DNA from 3 places in the Blautia sp. HCP3S3_C4 genome. Region 1 is predicted to be linked to each of the others. Evidence: a T-box and tRNA genes for the amino acid it is inferred to sense, from the RefSeq annotation. Region 1 holds a T-box; the other regions hold tRNA genes.

Region 1 (5,675 bases):
TAGAAAGCAGCCTCTCCAACATCCTCTGTAAACGGAATGTTCAGTTCTTCAAGCATCTGGCGGATATGAGCTTCTGTCTGATTCCACACTTCTGCATCACCGATGTATTTCTCTCTGTTGTTCGGATCCCATTTGGAAAGATGATAGGTTACGTCTTCCTCCACGCCGAGAACCTGCAGGCAGTACTGTGCAAGTGCGATACAGTCTTTGAATTCTTTAACCATCTGGTCAGGTCTTACGATCAGATGCCCCTCGGAGATTGTGAACTGACGTACACGTGTCAGACCGTGCATTTCTCCGGAATCCTCATTACGGAACAGAGTGGATGTTTCGCCGTAACGAAGAGGCAGATCACGATAGCTGTGCTGTTCTGCTTTGTATACATAGTACTGGAATGGGCATGTCATAGGACGAAGCGCAAATACTTCCTTGTCAGTCTCCTCATCACCGAGAACGAACATACCGTCTTTGTAATGATCCCAGTGTCCGGAAATCTTGTAAAGGTCGCTCTTTGCCATTAACGGAGTTTTTGTTCTGATATATCCGCGTTTTGCTTCTTCGTCTTCGATCCAGCGTTGAAGCTCCTGCATCATGATCACACCGTTTGGCATGATAAGCGGAAGTCCCTGTCCGATTACGTCTACAGTTGTGAAAATTTTCATTTCACGGCCAAGCTTGTTGTGGTCACGTCTTTTTGCTTCTTCCATCTGTTCCAGATGTTCTTTCAGTTCGTCCTTGGAAGGATAAGCGGTTCCGTAGATACGTGTGAGCATTGCGTTCTTTTCGCTGCCTCTCCAGTAAGCGCTGGAAGAGGAGAGAAGCTTGAATGCTTTTACACCTTTTACGCTCATAAGGTGAGGACCTGCGCAGAGGTCTGTCCAGTCTCCCTGGGAATAGAAAGAGATTTCGGAGCCTTCAGGAAGGTCTTCAACCAGTTCGACTTTATATGGTTCATTTTTTTCTTGGAAGTATGCGATGGCATCTTCTCTTGATTTTGTGAAGCGTTCGATCTTAGCGCCTTTTTTGATGATCTTTTTCATTTCTTTTTCGATTGCATCCAGGTCATCACGGGAGAATGGAGGGCAGTCGAAATCATAGTAGAATCCTGTGTCAATAGAAGGTCCGATAGCAACCTTTGCATCTGGATATAATGTCTGCACTGCCTGGGCAAGTACATGGGATGCTGTGTGACGGAGAACTGCAAGTCCTTTTTCGTCTTTTGCTGTCAGGATGTTTAATTCGCAGTCACTGTCGAGAACTGTTCTTAAGTCCACGACTTCTCCGTTTACTTCACCTGCACAGGCTGCACGTGCAAGGCCTTCGCTGATGTCGTAAGCAATGTCGATGACTGATTTTGCTTCAGCGTATTCTTTTTTTGATCCGTCTTTTAATGTTACGATCATGGTCATTATCTCCTTTATTATATATTCTTTGTATGCTGTCAGATGTCCGGCTGCCTGTTTGGATGTGAGGAGCATCTTTCAGTGTATTTTGTACTGCAAAGGGGGAAAAGAAAGAATAAAAAAATCCCCTACAGTACGGTTAAATACTGTAGGGGACGAGATATTATTACTCGCGGTTCCACCCCGGTTGTTCTGAATGACTGAAAATAATAATTCAGAACCACTTCATTCGATGGTAACGGAATCACCGGACTGTATTAAAGTCACTCAGAGGTGGTCTTCGGCTGTTTCCCGATGAAATGCTTGCACCGGAATGCATTTCTCTCTGTAACGTTCCTCAGCTTACTCTTCTCTTCAACGTTTTAAGCTTTCTTATCTTTTCTGCCACTGATTATAAACTTGAAAAATAGGTTTGTCAATTGCTAAATTACAAATTCCATTGCCGCAGCCAGTATGGAATGAACAGTAAGGGATTGATTTTTGAGGGAGCATCACATATTAGATGTTATTCTGGTGAGTAAAGGCGGACATCCGGATATGACAGGACCGAATCCGGATATGCATAAATCCAGAGTAAGTGAAAGCTGCCTGAAATATGACCTGGAAGAATCCCTGCGTGTGCTGGGAACAGATTATATTGATATTTATTTTTATCACAGAGACAACGAAGATGTGCCGGTCAGTGAACTGATCGATATTATGGAGGATTTCAGAAAGCAGGGAAAAATTCGCTATTATGCCTGCTCCAACTGGACGACAGCCAGAATGAAAGAAGCAGATGTCTATGCTGCGTCTAAAGGCTGCCGTGGATTTGTGGCAAACGAAGCTTTATATAATATTGGGGAGCCGTGGATGAAACCTATGGCAGATGATACTCTGGTGATCATGGATAAAGAAATGCAGAGATATCATGAAGAGAATCCACAAAATCTGGCAATGCCCTATTCTGCAGCATGCAATGGATTTTTTCATAAACTTCTGGCAGCTGGCCGGGAAGCAGTGGTAAATTCAGAGTACTATGCGGAAGGTAATCTGAATAATATGAGAATCATTAGTAAACTGATGGAAAAGTATAGGATTTCTGTTACCCAGGCTGTGCTGGGGTATCTGACCTGTCAGAATTTTCAGTGTCTGCCACTGTATGGACCGCGAAACACAGAGGATTTAAAAGACGCTATGGGAACCTTTGAGATTCCTTTCCGTGCAGAGGACTATCGGGAGTAATTTTATATGTACAGAAAATGAAAAATCCGGGCAAAGTCTGGCAGACTGTCCGGATTTTTCTGTTGCGAAACAATGTACTGGGATAAATATTTATAAAGAGTCAAGTGGATATTCGGTTAAACGATTTTTACATATGCCCGGTTGTTTTTATATCGGGGGATTCCGTTTATTCCACTGAGGCTATAATCCATACGATAGTAAAGCTTTATGTTCCTGGTAACCTTTGCCCAGTCAGGGTCACAAACCTTCCCCTTGATTTCTGCCCATCCGTGCCCGCCTGAGGAAACTACACTGGCTTCATAGCCCACTGCATTGGCCAGATAGGCAAAAGCGGATGCAAATGCAAAACAATTGCCTCTGCCTCTGTAAAACATGTCTTCAGCATAGCCCACATCCCAGTTGGCAGCAGCAGAACGGTAGGCAAAATCATTGCCTGCTCCACCATAGTTGTAGCTGACGGCTTTCTGAAAACAAATCCAGAGTTTCTCAGGCATGGACATATTTCTCTTTGTGATCTGTCTCATTTGCTGATTGGCATATACCATAACATTTAATTTACGCAGCTCCTGGCTGTTGTATCTGGCTTTTCCGTTTTTGGCGAGAGAAATCTGATTGACTTTTCCGGAGGTGACCATATATGCCTGAGCCCCGTTTTTGATCCGGAAGAAATAATAATTTCCCTTGATTTTCTGCCAGCCGTTCTGTTGTACACCCTTGCTGTCAAAATAGTACTTTTTCCCCTTGATCGTGACAAGACCTGTTACCCGTTTGCCGGTTTTGTCGTAATAATAAACATTTCCACTGGCCTTTTTTTCAAATTTATTGCATGGAGCAGCTTTGGCATAGGCAAAGGTGGAAAACATTATACAGGCAAAGAGAAATGCAAACACAATGCAGGGACAAAGCAAAGACTTTTTCTTGTTCATAGAGCACCTCCTGTTTTCTGGTCTTTTGACCTTGATATTATAGTATCAGTATATTAGAAATGATAGGTGTTCGCAAGGTTAAAAACATCCGGTCAAGCCAAATATTGCACAGGTTGCGGTTGTGGTGTATAATAAACAGATAAGGTTATTTGACAGTGATAAATTATGATGAACAGGGAAATATAGGTGAACAACTTGAAAAAGACGATAGAAGAACTCTTAAGTGGAAAATTCAGATATGAGCAGCCGGGACTTCTTTTTTCAAAAGAGAAAATTGAAGTGACACTGAAAGCCGGAGATGTATACAGGGGAGAACTGTATTTCGGGACAGAAGATAACCAGAGGATCTGTGGATATATTACATCTTCCAACAGGCGGGTTGTTCCGGGAACAGATCAGTTCACGGGGACTACAATACGTCTGCAGTACGGGGTGGATGGTGTAGGAATGAATCCGGGTGACAGACATGAGGGCTGGCTGTGCTTTACCACCAATGTAGGAGAGTACAGAATTCCCTTTGTGATCCAGGCTGAAAAGGAAGAGATGCACAGTGTGGCAGGTTCTGTAACGGATATGGATTCCTTTGTAAAGATTGCAAAAGAGGATTTTAAAGAAGCCTACCGTCTTTTTACAGATCCTGGATTTCCAAGACTTCTGAAAAATGCAGGGACAAAGGAACTGGCTCTTTATAAGGGGCTTTCCAGACAGCCTGTAACTTATCAGAATCTTGAGGAGTTTCTTGTGGGAACCGGACGGAAGAAACCGGTAAACATGGAATTAAAATTTGATCATAACAGTTTTTATGAAATTACAGAAACTGTGAGAGAGTCTTTTCCTGTACATAAGGATGGTTGGGGACATTTAAGACTGGACATTGAGGCAAGAGGAGATTTTCTGGAAGTGCCGAAGTATGTAGTCACAGATGAGGACTTTATCGGTGGATATTATCAGGTTGAGTATGTGATCCACAAAGAAGCTTTACAGAAGGGACGGCAGTACGGGGAAATTCATGTAAAAAGCCCTTATCAGGAGCTGGTTTACAGAATTACAGCATCCGGCGGTCCTAAGGTACAGCTGAAGACCAGCCTTCATGAGAAACAGCAGGTTTTTTCTTTAATGAAAGATTTTATGGAATATTCCTGCGGAAAAATGGAGCAGGGCACCTGGATCAGCAGCAGCCGTTTTCTGTTGAACCAGCTTCAGGAAGAAGGCTGTAATTATCCAAAATATCAGATGTATGAGGCATATCTCTGCCATGTGGGGGGAGAAGAAGAACAGGCAAAGGAAATCCTGCGCAGATTTAAGGATCAGACCTTCCTGCGGGAGGATCTGGAAATGGCAGGCGCTTACTTATATCTTTGTACTCTTACCGGATTATACAGAGACAGAGAGCAGGCAGTGCGCAGACTTCGCAATTTCTCCATGCAGAGAGAGGACAGCTTTCTGTTATTCTGGATTCTGCTGCAGGTGGATCAGGAGCTTAGGAATTCTCCATCCAGAGCTGTGTTTATGATGGAGGAATTATTTGAAAAGGGCTGTCACAATCCACTTCTCTATCTGGAAGCCTGGAAATATATCAGTAAAGATATGTCTTTGTTACACAGAATGAGCAGCTTCTGGACCCAGGTTTTCCTCCTGGCAGGAAAAGAAGAAATGCTTACAGAGGAGCTTGTAATGCGTTTTGCTTATCTGACCGGTTATGAGAAAAACTTCTGTCCAAGCATGTACCGTGCCCTGGCAGCAGGTTATGAAGCTTTTCCGGCAGATGATACCCTGGAAGCAATCTGCCGTTATATTATGTTGGGAAATCCGAGAGAACGAATCTATTTCCGCTGGTTTGCCCTGGCTGTTGAGCGAGGACTCAGGCTTACCAGATTGTATGAATATTATGTGGAAACGATGGATACCTCCTATCAGAGAGAGCTGCCAAAGCCTCTTCTGATGTATTTTACCTATAATAATAATTCCCTGGGCGATGATAAAAAAGCCTTTATTTATGCAAGTATTGTGGGAAATAAAGATGCACAGCCGGGAACCTATAGGGACTATCGGGAGAGTATGGCTGAATTTGCCGGTAAAAAGGCAGCAGAGGGCCGGATGGATGAGAATTACGCAGTACTTT
Region 2 (5,675 bases), on a different contig from region 1:
AGAAGCTGCCGCATTTGCGAATGTGAGCAGTTCTTTTAAGTTCTCTTCTGTCAGATTGTCCAGACCATGTTCCAGAACATAGTTTAAGGAACTTGCGCAGAAGGTATCGCCTGCACCTGTTGTCTCGATAGTCTTTTCCTGAAGGAAAGGAGCAGCCTCTACTTTCATGTCTTTGTAGTAAGCGCGGCTTCCGTCTTTTCCGAGTGTGATGAGGATAAGCGGAATATTGTATTTCTCTTTCAGAAGTGCGGCGCCTTTGTCATAGTCTGTAGTTCCGAACAGGAATTCAACTTCATTATCTGAGATTTTCAGAATATCACATTTGCCAAGGCCGTATTCGATTTCTGCCTTTGCGTCATCCAGAGATTTCCATAATGGCGGACGAAGGTTCGGGTCGAAGCTGACGATACATCCGGCTTCTTTTGCAACGTCGATGGCATAGCGGGTTGCCTCGCGTACTCCTTCGTGAGTGGAAGAAAGAGTTCCGAAGTGGAAGATTCTGGAATCTCTGATCAGGTCTTCCTGGATTTCATCCTTGGTGAGCATCATATCTGCACCCGGGTTACGGTAGAAGGAGAAATCTCTGTCTCCGTCAGGATAAGTATGTACAAAGGCAAGTGTTGTGTGTACCTCGTTGTCAATCACAAGGTTGCGGGTGTCGATCCCTACTTCCTCTACAGCATTCTTAAGCTGGGTTCCGAACATGTCGTTTCCGACTTTGCCGATGAATGCAGTTTTTTTGCCAAGCTTTTCAAGCATTGCAAGCACGTTGCATGGAGCACCGCCCGGATTGGCTTCCAGCATCGGATTCCCCTGTGCGCTGCTTCCGTTTTCAGTAAAGTCAATCAATAATTCGCCTAATGCGGTTACGTCAAAGGCTTTGTTTCCCATTATTTGAATCCTCCTTATAGTAGAAAAAAGAATCCCGGTATCCGGAACAGGATCCTTTTTATGGTTTGATACCATAAATTTATCTCAGAAACGGGAATTTGTCAAACAATTTCCTTTATTTTTTTGTGCAAAAATGCTAAACTAAGAATAGAATTACTGTTCACATATTCTTATATTCTGCCTGAGCCTGGTTATGAAAATAAAGTGAATGGTAACAGATAATCTGATTTCGACAACAGGGGAGGTAACCTAGCTATGAACGAAAAACTATACGGTTATATGAACTGGCCAAGAATTGAAGCTATTGTGTATGGAGAGGAAACAGCGCCCAGAGATGTAATGGGACCAAGGATCACGCCAGATGGTGTCCTGATCCAGGGATTTTTTCCGGGCGCAGATGGGGTAAGTGTAATAAGTGAAAATAAAACTTATGTCTGTGAAAAGGAAGATGAGGCAGGATATTTTGCAGTATTGCTTCCTGTGCATAAGGTGCCGAAATATAAATTTTCTATAAAAACAGGTGAAATCGAGACAGAAAGCTATGATCCTTATGCTTTTCCATGCCAGATCACAGAGGAAGAAGAAAAGCAGTTCTGTGCAGGCGTTTATTATGAGGCATATAAAAAACTTGGAGCACATCCCATGGAGATTAATGGAGTAAAGGGAACTTTGTTTGCTGTCTGGGCTCCCAATGCTATTAGCGTGAATATTGCCGGGGATTTCAATGAATGGATTGGCCGTGCAACCATCATGCACCGTATGCCAATGTCCGGTATCTTTGAACTGTTTGTACCCGGAGTAGAAGTCGGAACACATTATAAATATGAAATTAAAGTTAAAGGCGGCGAAGTTCTGCTAAAGGCCGATCCTTATGGGAACAGCGCAGACCATGATCCTGAGGGAGCATCTGTGGTATCAGATGTAAGTGATTTTCAATGGAACGATGGAGACTGGATGAAAGAACGTTCCAGATTTGATGACAGGAAACAGCCGGTTTCTATATATGAAACATCTCTGGAGGAATGGAAGACGGGAGAGGAACTGGTGGAGTTTCTGGCAGAGGAGGATTATACTCATGTAGAACTGCATCCGGTGATGGAATATCTGGATGATATTACAGGAGGATATTCTACTTATGGTTATTATGCACCGACTTCCAGATTTGGGACACCCAAGGATTTTCAGAAGCTGGTGGATGAATTGCATCAGGCAGGAATCGGTGTGATCCTGGACTGGACACCTGCACAGTTTCCACGGTATGCTTCCGGGCTGGAGAGATTTGATGGAACACCTCTTTATGAAAAACAGAATCCTGCAGAAGCGGTTCATCCATTCTGGGGAACACTGCTCTACAATTATGCCAGTCCTATGGTGAAGGATTTTCTGATTGCCAATGCATGTTTCTGGACAGAGGTTTATCATGTGGACGGTCTGCGCATGGATGATGTAGATGCTATGCTGTACCTGGATTATGGCAGAAATCCTGGAGTGTGGACACCAAATATATATGGCACAAATGAGAACCTGGATGCATTGGAATTTCTGAAACATCTGAATTCTGTGATCAAACAGAGAAATCCTGGTATCCTTCTTATTGCCCAGGAGGACGGACTCTGGCCGGAGCTGACGGACAGTGTGGTAAATGACCATCTTGGATTTGATTATAAATGGAGTGGCGGATGGACAAAAGATCTCCTGGAATACCTGAGTAAGGATCCCATTGAGAGAAAGAATTACCATGATCAGCTGACAGTTTCTTTGCTTTATGCATACTGTGAACATTATATTCTGACCCTTGGCACCAGGGATGTTGGCACTTTGAAGGATTTTGCAGAGAAACTGCCGGGAACAGAAGCACAGAAGAGTGCGCAGATCAGAGAAGCATACGCCTATATGATGCTTCACCCGGGATGCAAGATGATGGCGCCGGATAAAGACATGCCAAAAGAACTGGAAGTTTTTGTCAAAGACCTTAATAATATGTATCTGGCTCATCCGGCACTTTATCAGATGGATGACGAGTATGATGGATTTGAATGGGTTCAGCTGATGAAGTATGAGGAGAATGTGATCGCATTCATGAGAAAGACAGAGAAACCGGAAGAAACTATTCTGGCTGTCTGCAATTTCGCGGCAATCCCCTACGAGAATTATCAGGTTGGAGTACCTTTTGCCGGTAAATATAAAGAAATCTTTAACAGTGATGATAAGAAATATGGCGGGGAAGGTGTAGTTAATGGAAGAGTGAAAGTAGCGAAGAAGGCAGAGTGCGATGAGAGAGAATATTCTATTACAGTGAAACTTCCTGCACTTGGGGTGGCAATCTTTACCTGTACACCGGAAGAAGAGCCGAAAGAGGAGAAAGCAGCAGAAGGTCAGATCAAGAAGTCGATTACCAAGGCGAGAACTGTACGTAAGGCTGCAGCGAAAACAAAAGCTGATGTAAAGACGGTAGTAAAACCGGCGACAAAAAAAGTGACAAAAAGAGCACCAAAAGAAGCGCCAAAGGTGACAAAGACCACACCCCAAAAACCAGCTAAAAAGGACTTGACAGAAAATAAATAATATTATAAACTAAATGCTGTGGCTGTCGGAACCGTTATTTTCTGACAGATGACAGCATAAGCTGAAATAGCTCAGTCGGTAGAGCACTTCACTCGTAATGAAGGGGTCGTGAGTTCAAGTCTCATTTTCAGCTTGATGTTCAAATAGCTCTGAATCCTTATGAATTGAGGATTTGGAGCTTTTTTTGTTAGGGCAAACAAATAATCACCTGCTAAGCCGGCGGTTGTGATTATGTCAAAAAAGGCGTTGATACTGATATTGAAAAGAAGAAATAACTTTGTTATACTTCACTTTATTGAGGTGAATAAATATGGAAGTATTGTTGGCAGGAAATACAGGATATGTAACAGAAACTTTTATAGAAGAATCATTTCCTGAATGTGATGTAGTTGTACTGGGAAATGAGATGCTGAAATCAAATCGAAAAAAGAATATATTATCTTGTCCGTTCATAAAAGATGAGAAAGAACTGAAAGAGATTTTCGAAACATATGAGTTTGAAAGAATTATTTATTTTTCCAATTATCTGACCATGCATGGAAGGATGACCGGAGAACTGGAACAACTGAGACAGATACTTCAGTTATGCAAAAAGAATAAGGAAATAATGATGTTGTATCTGACCGGGCAGGAGAGCATTTATAATATTACAAGTGGGAAAACACTTCTGGTATCCGCAGCAGAAAATGTAGTTATGGAATATGGAAATATGTATCAGATAAACACCAAGATTCTGAGAATTCCTCATTTATATTCAGCGGTATACACACAGGACTTTTTTTATAAGCTGTTTACAGAGGCAGAAGAAAGCGGAAAAATTGTTTTTGAGGAATCACCGGAACAAAATATTTATTTTCTATGTATGGATGATCTGGCAGAACTGCTTTATAAAGTATATGACAATTGGGGAAAAGAACGCTGTCTGAATGTTCCGGATTGTTTCAGGCAGAATTTCAGTGATCTGGAAAAAGAAATCAGAAAGACAATTCCCGGTAAACTGGATATAAGATATCAGAACAGCGGTCAGATTTATAAAGTACAGCCGGATGATCAGATTATAAGACAGGAATATGGGTGGTTTCCAAAGATATCTGTTTTTGAAGATATTCCCGGGATGTATCAGGAGTATAAAAAATTATCAGATTCAGATTCCGGGCATTTTGCAAATATCAGGAATTGGATATCGAAAAATACTTTGGTGGTCCACATTCTGGAATTGATCTCAGGATTTATTTTATTTGAATTTCTAAACAGATATACAGGAACCTATGCTCAGTTTAAAATGATTGACCTGAGACTTGTATTTATTGTATTCATGGGAAGTCTTTATGGAATTAATTATGGAATATCAGCAGCTGCGTTGGAAACTTGTTCTTTGATTGCAGCATACAGGCAGGAGAATGTAAACATATATACTTTGTTTTATGAGGCTTCCAACTGGATTCCATTTATTTTTTATTTTGCCGCAGGTGCTGTCTGTGGTTATATAAGGCTGAAGAATAAAGAGGATATAGAATTTGTAACAAAAGAAAACAGACTGATCAAGGAAAAATTTTTCTTTATGCAGGAAATGTATCAGGAGACCCTTCAGGATAAAAGACAATATAAGAAGCAGATTCTCGGAAGCAGGGACAGCTTTGGAAAAATTTTTGATATAACAAGAAAGCTGGATGTGATACAGCCTCAGAAACTGTTTATGGAAACCATAAGGGTAATGGAAGATGTTCTGGAAAATCATACAATTGTACTTTATTCACTGGATTCATGGAAACGTTTTGGGAGGATGGAAGTGTCATCACCTGAAATTCGCAGAAAAATGCCGAATTCTATAAGGATTGAAGAGTATCAGAATGCGGTAGAAACGCTGGAAAAGGGTGAGGTCTGGAGAAACAGGGAACTGCTTGCCGGATATCCGGCATATATCGCAGGGATAAAGAGAAATGGAGAACTTGTAATGCTGGTATTTATTCAGGATGCAGCCAGTAGTCAGATGACATTGTATTATCTGAATCTTATCAAAATTTTATGCGGTCTGGTAGAAGTCTCTCTGCTGCGTGCACTGGAATATCAGGAAGCAGTCAGAGACAGGGAATATCTGGAAGGAACTCATATATTAAAAACAGAGTATTTTATGGAAAGGCTGAAGTTATTTCATTCCATAAAAGAACAGAAAATAGGATCATATGCTCTGCTGCAGATTGAAAATCCGGAAATGACAC
Region 3 (5,675 bases), on a different contig from region 1:
AAGACGAACCTCTGTACCTGGGAACATTCTCTTATATTTCTTAGGCGGATCTACCATAAAGTCTTCCCTCTCAATATAGAGTTCTCTGCCAAACGGTATTTTACGGGTTCCCAGTTCTTCATTCTCCATATTGTTCGGAGCTTCCAGATATTCTACTTCACCTTCCGGATAATTATCGATCACAAGCTTGATCGGATCAAGAACAGCCATCAGACGTGGACGTTTCAGTTTTAGGTCCTCACGGATGCAGTATTCAAGCATTGCATAGTCAACAGAGCTGTTTGCCTTAGATACACCACAGAGCTCCACAAACATTTTAATGGATTCCGGTGTAAATCCACGGCGGCGCAGTGCTGCGATGGAAACCAGACGCGGATCATCCCATCCGTCTACGATGCCTTCCTCTACCAGTTTCTTGATATAACGTTTACCTGTAACTACATTTGTCAGATACAGTTTTGCAAACTCGATCTGCTTCGGTGGCTGCGGATATTCCAGTTCTTTTACAACCCAGTCGTACAACGGTCTGTGATCCTCAAACTCCAGGGTACAGATAGAATGTGTGATTCCCTCAATGGCATCTTCGATAGGATGAGCGAAATCGTACATTGGATAGATGCACCATGTGTCACCGGTTCTGTGGTGTGTCATATGAGCAACACGATAGATAACCGGGTCACGCATATTCATATTCGGAGATGCCATATCGATCTTGGCACGGAGCACTTTCTCTCCGTCTGCATATTTGCCCTCTTTCATCTCTTCGAAAAGCTGCAGGTTCTCTTCTACACTTCTGTTTCTATATGGGCTTTCTTTACCTGGCTCTGTAAGAGTTCCGCGGTATTCGCGAATCTGATCTGCAGTCAGGTCACATACATAGGCTTTGCCTTTCTGGATCAGCTTTACAGCTGCTTCATACATCTGTCCGAAATAATCAGATGCAAAAAACAGTCTGTCTTCCCAGTCTGCGCCAAGCCATTTGATATCTGCCTTGATGGATTCTACAAACTCACTCTTTTCTTTGGTCGGGTTTGTATCATCAAAACGCATGTTGAACTTGCCGTTATATTCCTGTGCAAGACCATAGTTTAAAAGAATAGATTTCGCATGACCGATATGAAGATATCCATTCGGTTCCGGCGGGAAACGCGTATGCACGGTGTCATAAACACCTTCTGCTAAATCTTTATCAATGATATTCTCAATAAAATTTTTGGAAACTGTTTCGTTCTCCATCTTTTTCCCTCCTGTTGTCGTATTTTATACTGTTTTTTCACACATCTATATATAAAAAATACAACTGAATATTTTTTATGTCGAATGAATTTATATTATCATTGGAAATTCCATCTGTCAACCGTTTACACAACAGTGACAGGCCTTATATTTCTCAGACTCATCTGCACTCTCTTTCAGCAGCTCATATCCTTGACTAACATCTTGCAAAATATTATAATTATATCAACATATCAAGGAGGTGCGGCAATATGAGTAATGCACTACCAATTGAAGATTTAAGTAAAACTTACCTGGAACATTCTATGGTTATCAATAACTTTGTTATCAAGATCGGCAGCCAAATCAAAGACAGCTTATGTCGTGTCTTTGGTGATGGTGTTCAGTATGAATGGCGTGAAAATGATGATAAAGTAATCATTCCTGACGTATCAATCATCTGTAACCTGAGAGACCGTAAGAACATTTCTTTCACTGGCATTCCCCGCTTTGTGATGGAAGTTTTGTCCAATGCCACAGAAGAATATGATCGACATGAAAAGATGGATATTTATTGCAAGGTCGGCGTCTCTGAGTATTGGATCGTTGACTGGAGAAAAAAATCTGTAGAGATTTATCTCTTCGATTTCAAAGAAGATGGCACTGGTTATCCGTATCTTTATAAGACTGTCACAGCCCAGAATAAAGAAGATTTACATCTGGTTATGTTTCCGAATCTGAAGATAACCTTTGACGAGCTGTTCGACATTGGTGAATATTAACACTACAAAGAGTAGGTGCTGCTGCATCTGCTCTTTTTTGATAATACGTTTCTTCTGTTTCGTAGAATCATAGGAAATATAAATACGCTCCCTTCGATTCCTTTTCGCATTCCATTGCAAAACTAGTACATCGTTTTCGAAATAACTATACCACTCACTTGTCTGCGAATCCGATTGCACAGGTCTAAAAGCCTCAGCGTAGCCCGCTACGCCTGCGTTTTTATACCAGCACACTCGAATCCGCATCCTACGCGATTGGTATAGTTATTTACGAAACGATGTACTAGTGTGCCGACAAGTTGATTCTTGAAACAATCTTGCAGGATAAATTTTCTTATTTCAAGGCGGAGGAAGGAGGCGTAGCGGTGGCTACGGTGACCGACGACAACGCGGAAATAAGAAATTTAGACGCAAGATTGTTCGAGAAATCAACTTGTCGGTACACCAGCAATAGACATGGATGCAGACTGCTAAAAAGAATAAACCTATCAACTGAGCCATTTTTGAAAAATAAGGCATAAACCAGGGAGATAGTTTACTCTTTTTTATTTGTTTCAGAATGTTTCAGAATCACTTGCATATTGATTTCCTGATCTGCATATGCTATAATGCCAGTAGGCGAAAAGAAATAGCAAGTCCATGTAGACAAAAAGAATGAAGCCCTCAGTAGTGCGAATACTGGGGGCTTCTTCTTATTTTTTATGGCAGACAAGAAACTGCCAGGTTAGTGTTGCCGGGTATCGGTTGGACAACACTGTAAGTATAACATATCTCTTGTCATTCTGGAAGTACAAACAGTTCTTAGAAGTTTATAAAATAATACTGGGTTTATTCGAGTATATCATCCTAAAATCATTATTTCAGGAATAGGAAGAGTCTCAGTACAAAAACTGCAATTCTGAGCAGTATCCCGGAACTGCAAATTGCACAAAAAAATAATCAGAACCTATGTCCTGATTATCTTGAGTAACTTTTTGAGTAACTTTGATTTACTGGCACCTCACAAACCCAGTAAATAAGCCATTCTTAGCAAGCTGATGACGGGAATTGAACCCGTGACCCCTTCCTTACCAAGGAAGTGCTCTACCTCTGAGCCACATCAGCATTGTGTCGGATTTACCGCTCACAGTTGAATATATTACCAGAACTTGTTTGTATTGTCAATCCCTATTTTTTAACTTTTTGATTTTTATTTTATACTGATATCTTTCTATTTTTGATATTGCTCCAACTGCTCTCTGATTTTGGTTCGGATGCGCTGTAATGCATTATCTATGGACTTGGGTGTTTTTCCCATGATCCGGGCAATCTCTCCGTATCCGTTTCCTGCCAGATAATATTCAAGAACCTGGTTCTCCATTGGACTTAACGTTGCTGTTATCTCCTGCTCCAGATCCTGGACATTCTCCTGGTCAATAATAATAGACTCCGGGTTCTCTCCCCAGTTATCTCCAAGATGTTCTTCATTTTCCCCATCCTGTTCGCTGAGAGAAATATAGGAATTCAGCGGCTGGTGTTTCTGCCTGTTGGAACTCTGGATGGCGTTGTAGATCTGTCTGTCCACACATATACTGGCAAAGGTCTGAAATGCAGCATCTCTGTCCGGCTGGTAATCGCGGACTGCCTTAAACAGTCCGATCATACCTTCCTGTATCAAATCATCGTTCTCCCCACCTATCAGGAACATGGTCCTTGCTTTCTTGCGGACCATGTTCTTGTATTTTTCCATCAGATAGTCGAGGATTTCTGATTCCCCGTTTTTGAAATGGGAAATTAATTCTTCATCTTTAATTCCGTCATACTGTTTCATCAATTTAACCCTTCCGTTTTTCTGAAAATCTCTATCATTCGCCCAGAGGGCTTCTTATAACATAACAATATTGTGGAATAATTTTATTTCTTCTGCAGTCTCTGACGTACAATCTCATATCCAAGTACTCCGGCTGCCACAGATGCATTGAGGGAATCAATGTCACCCTTCATAGGAATAGATGCCACGAAATCACACTTCTCACGGATCAGTCTGCTTACACCTTCACCTTCATTGCCGATCACTACGCCGATCGGACCTGTCAGGTTAAGATTGTACATGGTTTCACCGCCCATATCTGCACATACGAACCACATGCCCTGTTCTTTCAGTTCATCGATGGTATGTCCCAGATTGGTAACTTTTGCAACAGGTGTATAGTTTAATGCACCTGCTGAAGTCTTGGCAACTGTGGAAGTCAGGCCAACTGCTCTTCTCTTGGGAATAATCACCCCATGTGCACCTGCAAGGTTTGCTGTACGGATGATCGCACCAAGATTATGAGGATCCTCAATATTATCCAGGATAAAGATAAAGGGATCTTCTCCTTTTTCCTTTGCCTTCGCAAGAATATCTTCTACACTTGCATATTCATAGGCTGCCACCTGAGCGATTACGCCCTGATGTGCGCCTGTCTCGCTTAACTGATCCAGACGTTCTTTTGCCACATAGTTAATAATCGTATCTTTTTTTCTTGCCTCTCTGGCAATAGTGCGGACCGGTCCGTCCTGGCATCCGTCCAGGATAAAAAGCTTATCTACACATTTGCCGGAACGAAAGGCTTCCAGAACCGCATTGCGTCCTTCTATCTGTTCACTCATATCTTATCCTCTCCGATCCCTGCACGGACCAGTTCTATGATCCTGCTGAAATCATCTTTTAAATATAAATAGCCCATCAGAGCTTCAAACCCTGTTGCCCTGCGGTAGTCTGCCATGGTTGCATGTTTGGCCATTGTAGGAGAATGAGCATTCCTTCCTCTTCTGTAAACGCTGTGTTCCTCCTCTGTGAGCATGGGTTCAATCACTTCCATCATGGAAGACTGGGTTCCTGCCTTAACCAGACTGCTGGCTTTTCTGTGAAGCTGGTTCACCGGACAATTGCCTTTTTTTACAAGGATCGTGCGGATTACCAGTTCATAGACGCCATCTCCGATATACGCCAATGTCAGCGGAGAATAGGTTCGCAAGTCTTTATCTTCCAAATGAAACAACTGATGAAGCATGCCTTTCAAACTACTCAAATTCTCTTCATTAAGTCCGTTTGTTTCACTCATATCATTTAAGCTCGTTTCCATTTTACTCCCTCGCGGGTATCCTTAAGGATGATTCCCTTAGCCAGAAGCTCATCTCTGATCTCATCTGCTCTTGCGAAATTCTTTGCTTTTCTTGCTTCCTGACGCTCTGCGATCAGGTCTTCGATTTCTTTATCAAGGATTTCTTCTGTTTTCACAGCCTTCAGACCAAGTACATCGCATAATTTCACCATTGTGTCAAGAAGTGCTCCTGCAAATTCTGTGGAACTTGCCTCTGATACATTTGTATTTGCAAATTTAACCAATTCAAAAATGGCTGCCAGTGCATCTGCTGTGTTGAAATCATCATCCATAGCTTCTTCAAATTTCTTTACGAATTCCTGTGCCTGTGCAAGCAGTTCTTTCTCTACATCTGTTGCAGTTTCTGTCTGTGCTGCTGCTTTTCTGTCCTTTAAGTTTGCTGCTGCATCTGTGATACGTTCTAATGCATTCTTTGCAGCTTCCATCAGATCTGCGCTGAAATTCAGCGGACTTCTGTAATGTGCGTTCAGCATGAAGAAACGAAGCACCTGCAGGTCATACTGTTCACTGATCTCGCGAACAGTACGGAAGT

What was found. The T-box of region 1 lies ahead of thrS (threonine--tRNA ligase). A T-box ahead of a tRNA ligase gene usually reads a tRNA of that ligase, here a tRNA-Thr.
Region 2: it encodes a tRNA-Thr, which carries the amino acid that the T-box ahead of thrS (threonine--tRNA ligase) is inferred to sense. The anticodon was not compared.
Region 3: it encodes a tRNA-Thr, which carries the amino acid that the T-box ahead of thrS (threonine--tRNA ligase) is inferred to sense. The anticodon was not compared.

Annotation. Positions count from the first base shown of each region.
Region 1 is NZ_JBQHWF010000003.1:173,722-179,396, forward strand. It holds gene thrS (threonine--tRNA ligase) at 1-1,403, opposite strand, end outside; T-box leader at 1,552-1,770, opposite strand; gene ACTNC6_RS04410 (aldo/keto reductase) at 1,884-2,627, shown strand; gene ACTNC6_RS04415 (transglutaminase domain-containing protein) at 2,744-3,553, opposite strand; gene ACTNC6_RS04420 (DUF5717 family protein) at 3,749-5,675, shown strand, end outside.
Region 2 is NZ_JBQHWF010000004.1:76,256-81,930, reverse strand. It holds gene ACTNC6_RS05430 (carbohydrate kinase family protein) at 1-891, opposite strand, end outside; gene glgB (1,4-alpha-glucan branching enzyme) at 1,147-3,456, shown strand; tRNA gene ACTNC6_RS05420 (tRNA-Thr) at 3,517-3,589, shown strand; gene ACTNC6_RS05415 (NAD-dependent epimerase/dehydratase family protein) at 3,767-5,675, shown strand, end outside.
Region 3 is NZ_JBQHWF010000011.1:83,154-88,828, reverse strand. It holds gene ACTNC6_RS11125 (glutamine--tRNA ligase/YqeY domain fusion protein) at 1-1,236, opposite strand, end outside; gene ACTNC6_RS11120 (Uma2 family endonuclease) at 1,488-1,997, shown strand; tRNA gene ACTNC6_RS11115 (tRNA-Thr) at 3,030-3,101, opposite strand; gene sigH (RNA polymerase sporulation sigma factor SigH) at 3,208-3,810, opposite strand; gene rlmB (23S rRNA (guanosine(2251)-2'-O)-methyltransferase RlmB) at 3,891-4,628, opposite strand; gene ACTNC6_RS11100 (Mini-ribonuclease 3) at 4,625-5,104, opposite strand; gene cysS (cysteine--tRNA ligase) at 5,089-5,675, opposite strand, start outside.